DNA from 2 places in the Pseudoalteromonas sp. XMcav11-Q genome. Region 1 is predicted to be linked to the other one. Evidence: riboswitches for the same ligand, from Rfam matches in the RefSeq annotation. Region 1 holds a riboswitch; the other holds the start of a gene.
What was found. A riboswitch is a leader RNA that binds a small molecule or an ion and turns the genes downstream of it on or off. The one in region 1 is predicted to bind lysine.

Region 1 (4,431 bases):
TAATTGGCAACGCTTCAGCCCTAACTGCGTGCCTTGAAAATGCTCGCTATGCACAGCTTCTCGTAACTGCTGATAGTCGAACCCAGGCCCAGTATCTTCAACGACAAATTCTAAATATGGTGTATCTTCATCTATAACCAAATCCGCAAATACTTGAATGCTGCCACGCTCAGTAAATTTAATTGCATTATTAACCAATTCACTGATCAACCAACCAACACGCTTACAATCACAATAACAAGCCACATCTAACTCACTACTCAATGCCAAATTAAAAGCGAGAGATTTCTTGTGTGCGGTTAGTTGAAAGGCGATACAAGCTGACTTTATTACTTCTCGCAATGCGACTTGATGACGCTCAATAACCACTTCTTGCTCGGAAAGGTTATTAAAGTCTTGAACCGAATAGAGTAATACATCCAATTGATTTGCTGCGCTTTTCACATGCTGTAATTGCTGCGTGTCTTTGCTCCTCAGATATTCATCTAAATACCCCTGAATGGCCTGCAATGGTGTTCTTAGCTCGTGACTAACGCGTGCTAAAAATCGTGATTTTGAGTGTAATGCATCGTCAGCAAGCTTTCTTGCCGCCTCTAATTTATCGAGTGCTTCAGCAATTTCTCGCGCCATTGGGCGAAATACAAGTTTCGCTTCTATAAACAGTAGCAACAGTCCAAGTAGCCAGATTAACAATTCTATTTTCCTCACCATCTCTGTTTTACTTCGCGCATGCTGCTCGAATAGTGAAACGGCATCATTCAGGTTTGGGAGTATATGCTGAGACGCAGTAAAGATTTGCTCCATTAATTGAGGAGTGGATTGCTGTAACCGAGACCTTGATAAAGTGACAAAAGTAGTACTTTGCAAATCCAACTGCACCGGCCCTTGGTAGTAAAGCGCTGCAAGCGCCTCATTCAGATAAATAGCCTCTCCACTACTTTCTGTTTTAGTTAAAAACTCATGATTACTTTCAAACTTATCAATGGCTTGACGTAGCGCTTCACTATCTCGTTGATTGTCTTGCGCACTATATAGCGCGATACGTTGGGACAACATCCGCTGCATACCCGCAATATTAATTACGTGTGCATCTAAGCTCTGCTGATACAGTAGATATTGCATAACCCCCATCGCCATCGACAACAATATAGCCATAGCAAGTAATGCCCCGATATAACGATTTTTAACTTTACTTATTAGCGACATATTTTTGTTTTTCATCTCATAGCATTGTCTCAGCTGCAATGTTAAGTGTAGTTAACAATCGCATTATTTACAGTCCGATGCTTGACACCTAGACGGCCAAAATGTTTCAATGCGCGTTCACCCTATTTAGATAGTTTGATGCCACGGCGTCAAATTGAGGGCTGGAAGAGGTGCGTTATTCAGGTAACTAAGTGAAGGAGAGCAAACTCCGTTGCAGCTTAGTGAGGGGAATATACGCCGAGAAATTGAGTTATTGTTTGCTAATACTCATTTCGGGCGACTGGGCTGAATCCCAGCGACTGTCACCAACATACTTGGTGGAGAGCTTCTGGTCTTAGAAAAATAAGGCCATTGGCTGCCTTATCCTTTTTAAGTCCATTGCTCTTCGAATTTTAACAGTTCGAAGTTTGGACACCCTCCTAACTCCGAACATGATTTAAGTTCGGTAGAGATGAAATCACAATTCAACTTATCTGACTATCCGTTGTGGACGGCCTTAGTAACGCCTTTTGATGCTGAAAATCAGGTTGATTTTAACGCATTAACGACGCTGGTACGCGATCAAGAACAAGCTCGTAACGGTATTCTTTTACTAGGCAGTACCGGCGAAGGCCTTGCGCTTACCCAACAAGAACAGCAACAAATCGTTGAGTTTGTTTGCCAGCTCGCCCCAAGCGTACCGCTCATGGTTGCCGTTGGCGGCAGTAATCTTGAGCAGCAAACACAATGGGTGCGCTTTTGTAATTCGCAGCCCATTCATGCGCTCTTACTTGGCTCACCAATCTACGCAAAGCCCGGCAAAGTTGGTCTGGCGCATTGGTTTAGTACGCTACTCGATGAGAGCCATAACCCTTGCATGCTCTACAATGTACCCGGTCGCAGTGCCGTTGCTATCGCCCCTGACCTACTCGGCGAACTAGCTTGCCACCCTAATCTGTGGGCACTAAAAGAAGCCAGTGGTGATATTGCCACCTTTGAAGCATTTCGTCAGGCAGCGCCTGATGTCGCCATCTATAGCGGCGACGATGGCCTTATGCCCTACTTTGCACAAGCAGGTGCAACGGGTCTGGTGTCTGTTGCAGCAAACGCATGGCCACAGCAAACCGCAGAATTTGTAAGGCGCTCGTTAAGCGGCACCTCTCCTAATTTATTTACCACTTGGTCAGAAGCTGCAAATAGCTTATTTGCAGTGGCAAATCCCATACCAGTCAAAGTGTTAATGCACTTGCAAGGGAAGCTCACAAGTCCAAACTTGCGCCCGCCACTGACACATTTGGAACTCACCCATACCGATGCGATCACTCGCGCGAACGAAACTATTTTATCTTGGAATTAAGGCAGTAAACATGAGCTGGTTAACCCTACTAAACGATTTAGAAAATGGCACAGTACGTGCGGCAACACAGGATGAGCAAGGCCATTGGCATGCTAACGTAGAAGTAAAACACGGGATCCTTGAGGCATTTAGAAATGGCGTAAATACAGAATTCCCAGGTGGATTTGTTGATAAAGACAACTTAGCACCACGCGGATTTGCTGCCCAAGATGGCGTTCGTATGGTTCCTGGCGGAAGCAGTGTAAGACGTGGCGCTTACGTCGCAGCGGGCACAATCATTATGCCACCGGCTTATGTCAACATTGGTGCCTATATTGATTCAGGTACTATGGTAGATAGTCATGCGTTGGTTGGTTCTTGCGCGCAAATTGGTAAAAATGTCCACCTTAGCGCAGCGGTGCAAGTGGGTGGTGTATTAGAACCAGTTGGAGCAAGCCCTGTTGTTGTTGAGGACGATGCCTTTATTGGTGCAGGCTGTGTATTGGTTGAAGGGGTTGTTGTTAAACGCGGTGCCGTATTAGCACCGGGTGTGCGCCTTTCAGCAAGTATTCCTGTCTATGACTGCGTGAACGAGCGCTTGCTTGACAAAGGTGAAGCCATCCCTGAAAACGCGATAGTGATCCCAGGCTCTCGTCCAGCCTCAAGTGAGTGGGCGCGCGAGCAAGGACTAAGTATGTCATGCGCACTTATCGTAAAATACCGTGATGAACAAAGTGATGCATCACTGGCGCTGGAAGAGGTTCTACGCTAATGACTTGGTTGAGCACGTCACAGCGAACCGCAGCTGAGGCATTGATCCAGCAACAAGATACGCCATTCTTTTGCTACGATTTAGATAAGCTAAGTGCACATGTTAAGCCCTTAGTTGATCAGCAAATCGTTAAGCTTTGGTATGCCGTAAAAGCGAATCCGTTATCACATATCATTAAAACCCTAGATAACGCTGGGTTTAACTTTGATGTGGCATCTAGCGGCGAGCTTGATCAGGTGTTATCTCAAGGGATCGCACCTGAACGCGTGCTCAACACAGGTCCTGCCAAATCGCTAAAGCAGATCCGTCATTTTGCCACACAAGGCGTACGTATTTTCGTGGCTGAAAGTCACAATCAAGTACGCTGGTTAAATCAAGTGGCCGAAGAGTTTGAGCTTCAATTTGAAGTTTTACTGCGGGTGCAGTTACGCTTTGATAAAGCAGAGCACAATCCACTTGGTGGCAATACGCTGACTCCTTTTGGTCTTGGCGCAGAGCAGTGGCAAGCCCTAACTTTAAGTGACTACACCTACCTAGACTTTGTCGGACTGCATATTTTCCAGTGGGGCAATATGCTCTGCAGCGATACACTCTCTGAACTTTGGCAGGCTATGGTTGCACCTTTAGTTCAGCTCGCTGCTGATTTAGGGATTACTCTAAAGGTACTCGACTTAGGTGGCGGCCTTGGCATTCCCTATGATAGGCAAAGCCCTTCTCTCGATTGGCAGAAATTATTAGACACGCTCGCATTGATAAAATCCGCCACGCAAGTGCAAGAATTATGGATGGAGTTAGGCCGCTATGCGGTTGGCGAATGTGGTTTTTATCTCAACCCTGTGGTGGAACAAAAGCAAAACTACGGTGCACAACAACTGATTGTCGCAGGCGGTGTCAATCACCTGCTGCGTCCAGCGGTTACCGGGCAAGCTTTCCCCGCTGAATTGTTACGCCAGTCTCAAGCTGAGACCATAGACTTTCATATTCATGGTCCACTTTGCACAGCATTGGATAAATTAGGCACCCTAGCCTTACCAAGCGACAGTGCCAATGGCGATTGGCTTGTTTTCAGTCAGTGTGGCGCTTACGGCTACACCGAAAGTATGCCGTTCTTTTTATGTCATGAGCTCCCAGCTGAGTA
Region 2 (4,431 bases), on a different contig from region 1:
CGTTTGTCTGCAGCACCACGGCCTAATTGTTCAATCTCGTCAATTTGCTCACTGACCTGAAGCTCTATCTGATCGAAGCAGCGTTGGAAAGGGCCATGAATATCAACCATTTCCAACATAGGTTCGATATATTCGTCAAAAGCTTCTAATACGGCTTTATATCTCATGCCAAGAGACAGCGTTGAGGTGTCAGACTTTGCTTGTTCAACCAAGTTCATGATAGCGCTTTCGTTATGCTCGAACAGCTTAACAATTTTACGAACGCGTTCGTCCATAATGCGGCTAAAGCGGCGTAGCTCAGAGTAGTCAGCCTCTTCACCGGCTTGTGCGATGCGATTACCTAATCTTTCTAAGTCTTTTACCAGCACCGTGATCTCTTCCGCTAAACCGAGGCTTTCTTCTTGTAAAAGAAAGCTGGCGAAGTCAGCGATTGCACGGTTGATTTCTAACTGTGAAGATTTAGCTAAAGGAATAATAATTTCTTGTTGGAGTAATCGATTGGTTTCTTTATATATCCGTTCACTCGACCAGCTAGAATTTTTCTGCTTTAGGATGTTTTGTACATCTTTTAGACTGAAATCTGCGAGCTTAAATCGTTTAAAAAGTAGCTCGAGTACGCTCCAGTGTTCATTTATCGTATTTAATAATTTTTTTGCTGGGATCATAACTTTCCAGTGTGTAGTAGAGAAGTTTCATCACCACTTCATCAAATTGTCACAAAATGTTTATTGTACGTGGCATGGGGCCTGCGATGGTGCTAGAATCCGCCCCGAAATCGAACCCACCCCTTGTTACATTTAATTACAGGTTGTTTGCGCATTATGGTCACGCCCATTATTCTAACCCTGATCGCCATCGCTTTTATACTCATCGTTATAGAAGATATTATTCACGTAAACAAGGCCAAAACAACGCTTTTTTTTGGTACTTTATGTTGGATTATCGCCTTTATCTCTCCAATTCATGGTCAAAGCCCAGAAATTGTACAAATTGAACTAGACCATAACATTTTGGAAATCGCGACGCTTTGGCTGTTTTTAATGGCTGCCATGACGTTTGTGGCCTACTTGAACTCAAAAGGGTTTATCCAAAATATTGTTCACCGGATCATGCCAACCCATATTAGCGAACGCAAGCTAATGTTTTTGGTCGGTGCTTTTGCATTCGTATTTTCGTCAATATCGGATAACATCACCGCGACGCTTATTTCATTAGCTGTAGTCATGTCTTTGAAATTAGACCCGAAAAAGCTAATTAGATATGCGACATTAATCATCTTCAGTGTTAACTCCGGTGGGGTATCATTGATCACCGGTGATGTAACCACCTTGATGATATTTTTGGCCGATAAAGTAACCATCCCTGATCTGCTTTTACTAATTGCCCCTTCTATTTTTAGCGTATTTATCTTAGCTGCGATGCTATCAATCGGCATGAATGATAAGATCATTTTTGAAAAGGCTGAATTACGCAGAATTGAAAAGACCGATATCACCATTGCGCTCATCTTCTTATCAACCATTTTTGCTACGTTATTCTTAAGCGTGCAATACCATGTACCGCCGATGCTGACTTTCTTATTTGGCTTGTCTTTGATGTTCTTAATGGCGCAATTCTTGATGCGCAAGAAAGACGTTAATAAGAAAATCATCGACTATATCCGTGAAATTGAATACGACACCTTGTTGTTCTTTGTGGGTGTGCTGTTATTAGTTGGCGCGTTGAAAGAGGTCGGTGTACTGTCTAAGTTTACCGATTTATATCTGCATCTTGCACCGGAATACGCAAACTACTTGGTCGGTTTAATGAGTGCGGCGGTAGATAACGTGCCTTTGACGGCTGCGCTATTAAAAGCAGATATTACGATGACTCCAGCGCAATGGCTAACCTTTACTTATGCGACTGGGGTTGGTGGCTCTATGCTTATCATTGGTTCTGCAGCGGGGATCATTGCAATGAGTAAGGTTAAAGCGTTAACCTTCTCAAGCTATCTTAAAATGAGTATCTACCTGCTTATCGCATATACCATTGGATATAGTGGCGCGTATTTCGCGGGTCAGCTTATTTAAGACCAATGGATTTAATTTTTTAGCGCTTTGGGATAAGTTTTTCATAAATAACTTGACACCTAGACGGCTAAAAGATAATTTTCTCACATCGCCCGCATTTATTGCGGGCTTTTATTTTGCTTTTATTCAGATTAACAAAGGCAAAATAAACAGAAGAGGCGCGATGCTTAGGTAGTTAGTGTGAGGTGACGAGACCAATGACCACTAGTGAGGGAAGTATTCGCCGAGGAGAAAAGTTGCTCGTCGCAACGATTCTTCGGTTTACGAGGCTGAATCCTCGGAACTGTCACCGTATTGGTGGAGAGCTTCTGGCAAAGGTCATTTCAAGCGTTCGTCTTTTTAGAAATCCCATGCCGAGTTCTCCTTATAAAATTTGACTGTGCCAACAGTCGAGAGGAGAGAAAATGAATTCGCAGTATGTTGTAGCCAAATTTGGCGGTACCAGTGTCGCTGACTTTGAGGCTATGTCTCGTTGTGCTCACATTGTTCGTGACAACCCAAATGTTCGAGTGGTCGTTGTGAGTGCGTGTGCTGGCGTAACCAATCACCTTGTAACGCTAACCCAACAAAAGGAAGATGAGGCCGGGCGCAAAGCGGTTGTTGCAGCGGTTGAAAACATACAGCAAGCGATTATCGACCAAGTGTCTTTGGATGCTGATCTTGCTGAGGGTTACAAGCAAACTTTCAGTGAATTTGAAAGCCTTGCGAGTTTACCTGCACTTAGCAGACAGCAATGCGATGAAATGTTGAGCTTTGGCGAACGTTTTTCTTCTTATTTGTTTACCCAAATACTACGTAATAACCAGGTTCAGGCGTCGCGCTTTGATGTGCGTAAAGTGCTTAAAACAGATAATCAATTTGGTAAAGCGAATCCAAATGTTGCAGCTACGCGTGAAGCTGCGCAAACCAATTTGGTCGCGCTACTTGGCGACACAGTGCAGGTGACGCAAGGGTTTATTGGTAGTGACCAATACGGCCAGACGACTACGCTTGGTCGTGGCGGTTCTGACTATAGTGCAGCATTGTTAGCAGAGGCAATTGACGCGTCAAGTGTGCATATTTGGACCGATGTCGTTGGTATTTTCAGTACCGATCCGCGTTTGTGTGTAAAGGCTAGACCTATTCCTCGTTTGAGTTTTGATGAAGCGGCAGAAATGGCGACATTTGGTGCTAAGGTGTTACATCCCGCAACTATATTGCCAGCGAGTCGTAAAGGTATTTCAGTATTTGTTGGTTCAAGCCGTGATCCGCAAGCGGGTGGCACTTGGATTGAAAAAGAGAAAACGGCGCAAGCAGGCATTCGCGCAGTGACACAACGCAAAAACCAAATACTATTGACGTTAAAGAGCCCTGAAATGCTTCTTGCTAGCGGCTTTTTGGCTCGTATCTTCACCATTTTAAGCAATTACAATATATCGGTTGACTTGGTAACGACTTCGGAAATTAGTGTTGCACTTACGCTGGATAATGCGCCGAATGCTTCTCGACCAGAGCTAGAACAAGCTTGTTTGGATGAACTTGGCGAGTTTTGTCATGTGACCGTTGAAAATAATCTTACTTTGGTGGCCATGATAGGTTCTGAGATCCAGTTGAAGAAGTGCCAACTTAACCTGATGGATGTGTTGTCAGAGTTTAATATTCGATTGATATGCCATGGTGCGAGCAAGCACAATCTGTGCTTTTTAGTTGAGCAGCAGGAGTCAGATCAGGTCGTGCAGTCAATTCATGCTAAATTACTAGAGGTTGCGTAAGTGAATTTATTGTTTTTTAGGAACTAATAAAAAAGTTGCATTATTGAGTAATGGATGGCACTTTGTTTATAACGGTTAGGGTCTGCTGACCATCAAGTTTGTTTTTCCCTAGGAGTGCCATCATGAATTATAAAGACGTCTACGAATTCTGGTTTGTTGAATGCACTGAATCAGATTGGTGGAAGAAGTCTGCGGACTTTGATCGCATAATAAAAAATCGCTTCGGTATTTTGCACCAAATGGCGCACCAAGGTGAGCTTTCGAGCTGGAGAGCAACACCACTTGGCGCGCTGTGCGAAATCATTATCTTAGATCAGTTTTCACGCAATATATTCAGAGACACTCCAGAGGCGTTTGCCAGTGACGCATTGGCGCTAAGCCTCACCCAACACGCTATCGAAAAGGGCTATCACCGCCAGCTCAACGATACTGAATTGATGTTTTTATACCTACCTATGATGCATAGCGAAAGTCGCATCATCCATCGTGCCGCAGATCATTATTTTCGCGACCTGCCCAATTATGATTTTGAAGTCGCGCATAAAAAAATTATCGATAGATTTGGCCGATATCCCCATCGAAATGAAATACTCAATCGCGATTCAACAGAA

Region 2: another riboswitch for lysine. It lies ahead of lysC (lysine-sensitive aspartokinase 3); the one in region 1 lies ahead of dapA (4-hydroxy-tetrahydrodipicolinate synthase).

Annotation. Positions count from the first base shown of each region.
Region 1 is NZ_JBECOX010000013.1:92,572-97,002, reverse strand. Features, by position in the region: gene ABMY45_RS18895 (response regulator) at 1-1,221, opposite strand, end outside; lysine riboswitch at 1,364-1,542, shown strand; gene dapA (4-hydroxy-tetrahydrodipicolinate synthase) at 1,658-2,542, shown strand; gene ABMY45_RS18885 (2,3,4,5-tetrahydropyridine-2,6-dicarboxylate N-succinyltransferase) at 2,553-3,293, shown strand; gene ABMY45_RS18880 (PLP-dependent decarboxylase) at 3,293-4,431, shown strand, end outside.
Region 2 is NZ_JBECOX010000009.1:216,360-220,790, reverse strand. Features, by position in the region: gene ABMY45_RS15830 (hypothetical protein) at 1-665, opposite strand, end outside; gene nhaD (sodium:proton antiporter NhaD) at 822-2,069, shown strand; lysine riboswitch at 2,215-2,385, shown strand; gene lysC (lysine-sensitive aspartokinase 3) at 2,474-3,820, shown strand; gene ABMY45_RS15815 (DUF924 family protein) at 3,943-4,431, shown strand, end outside.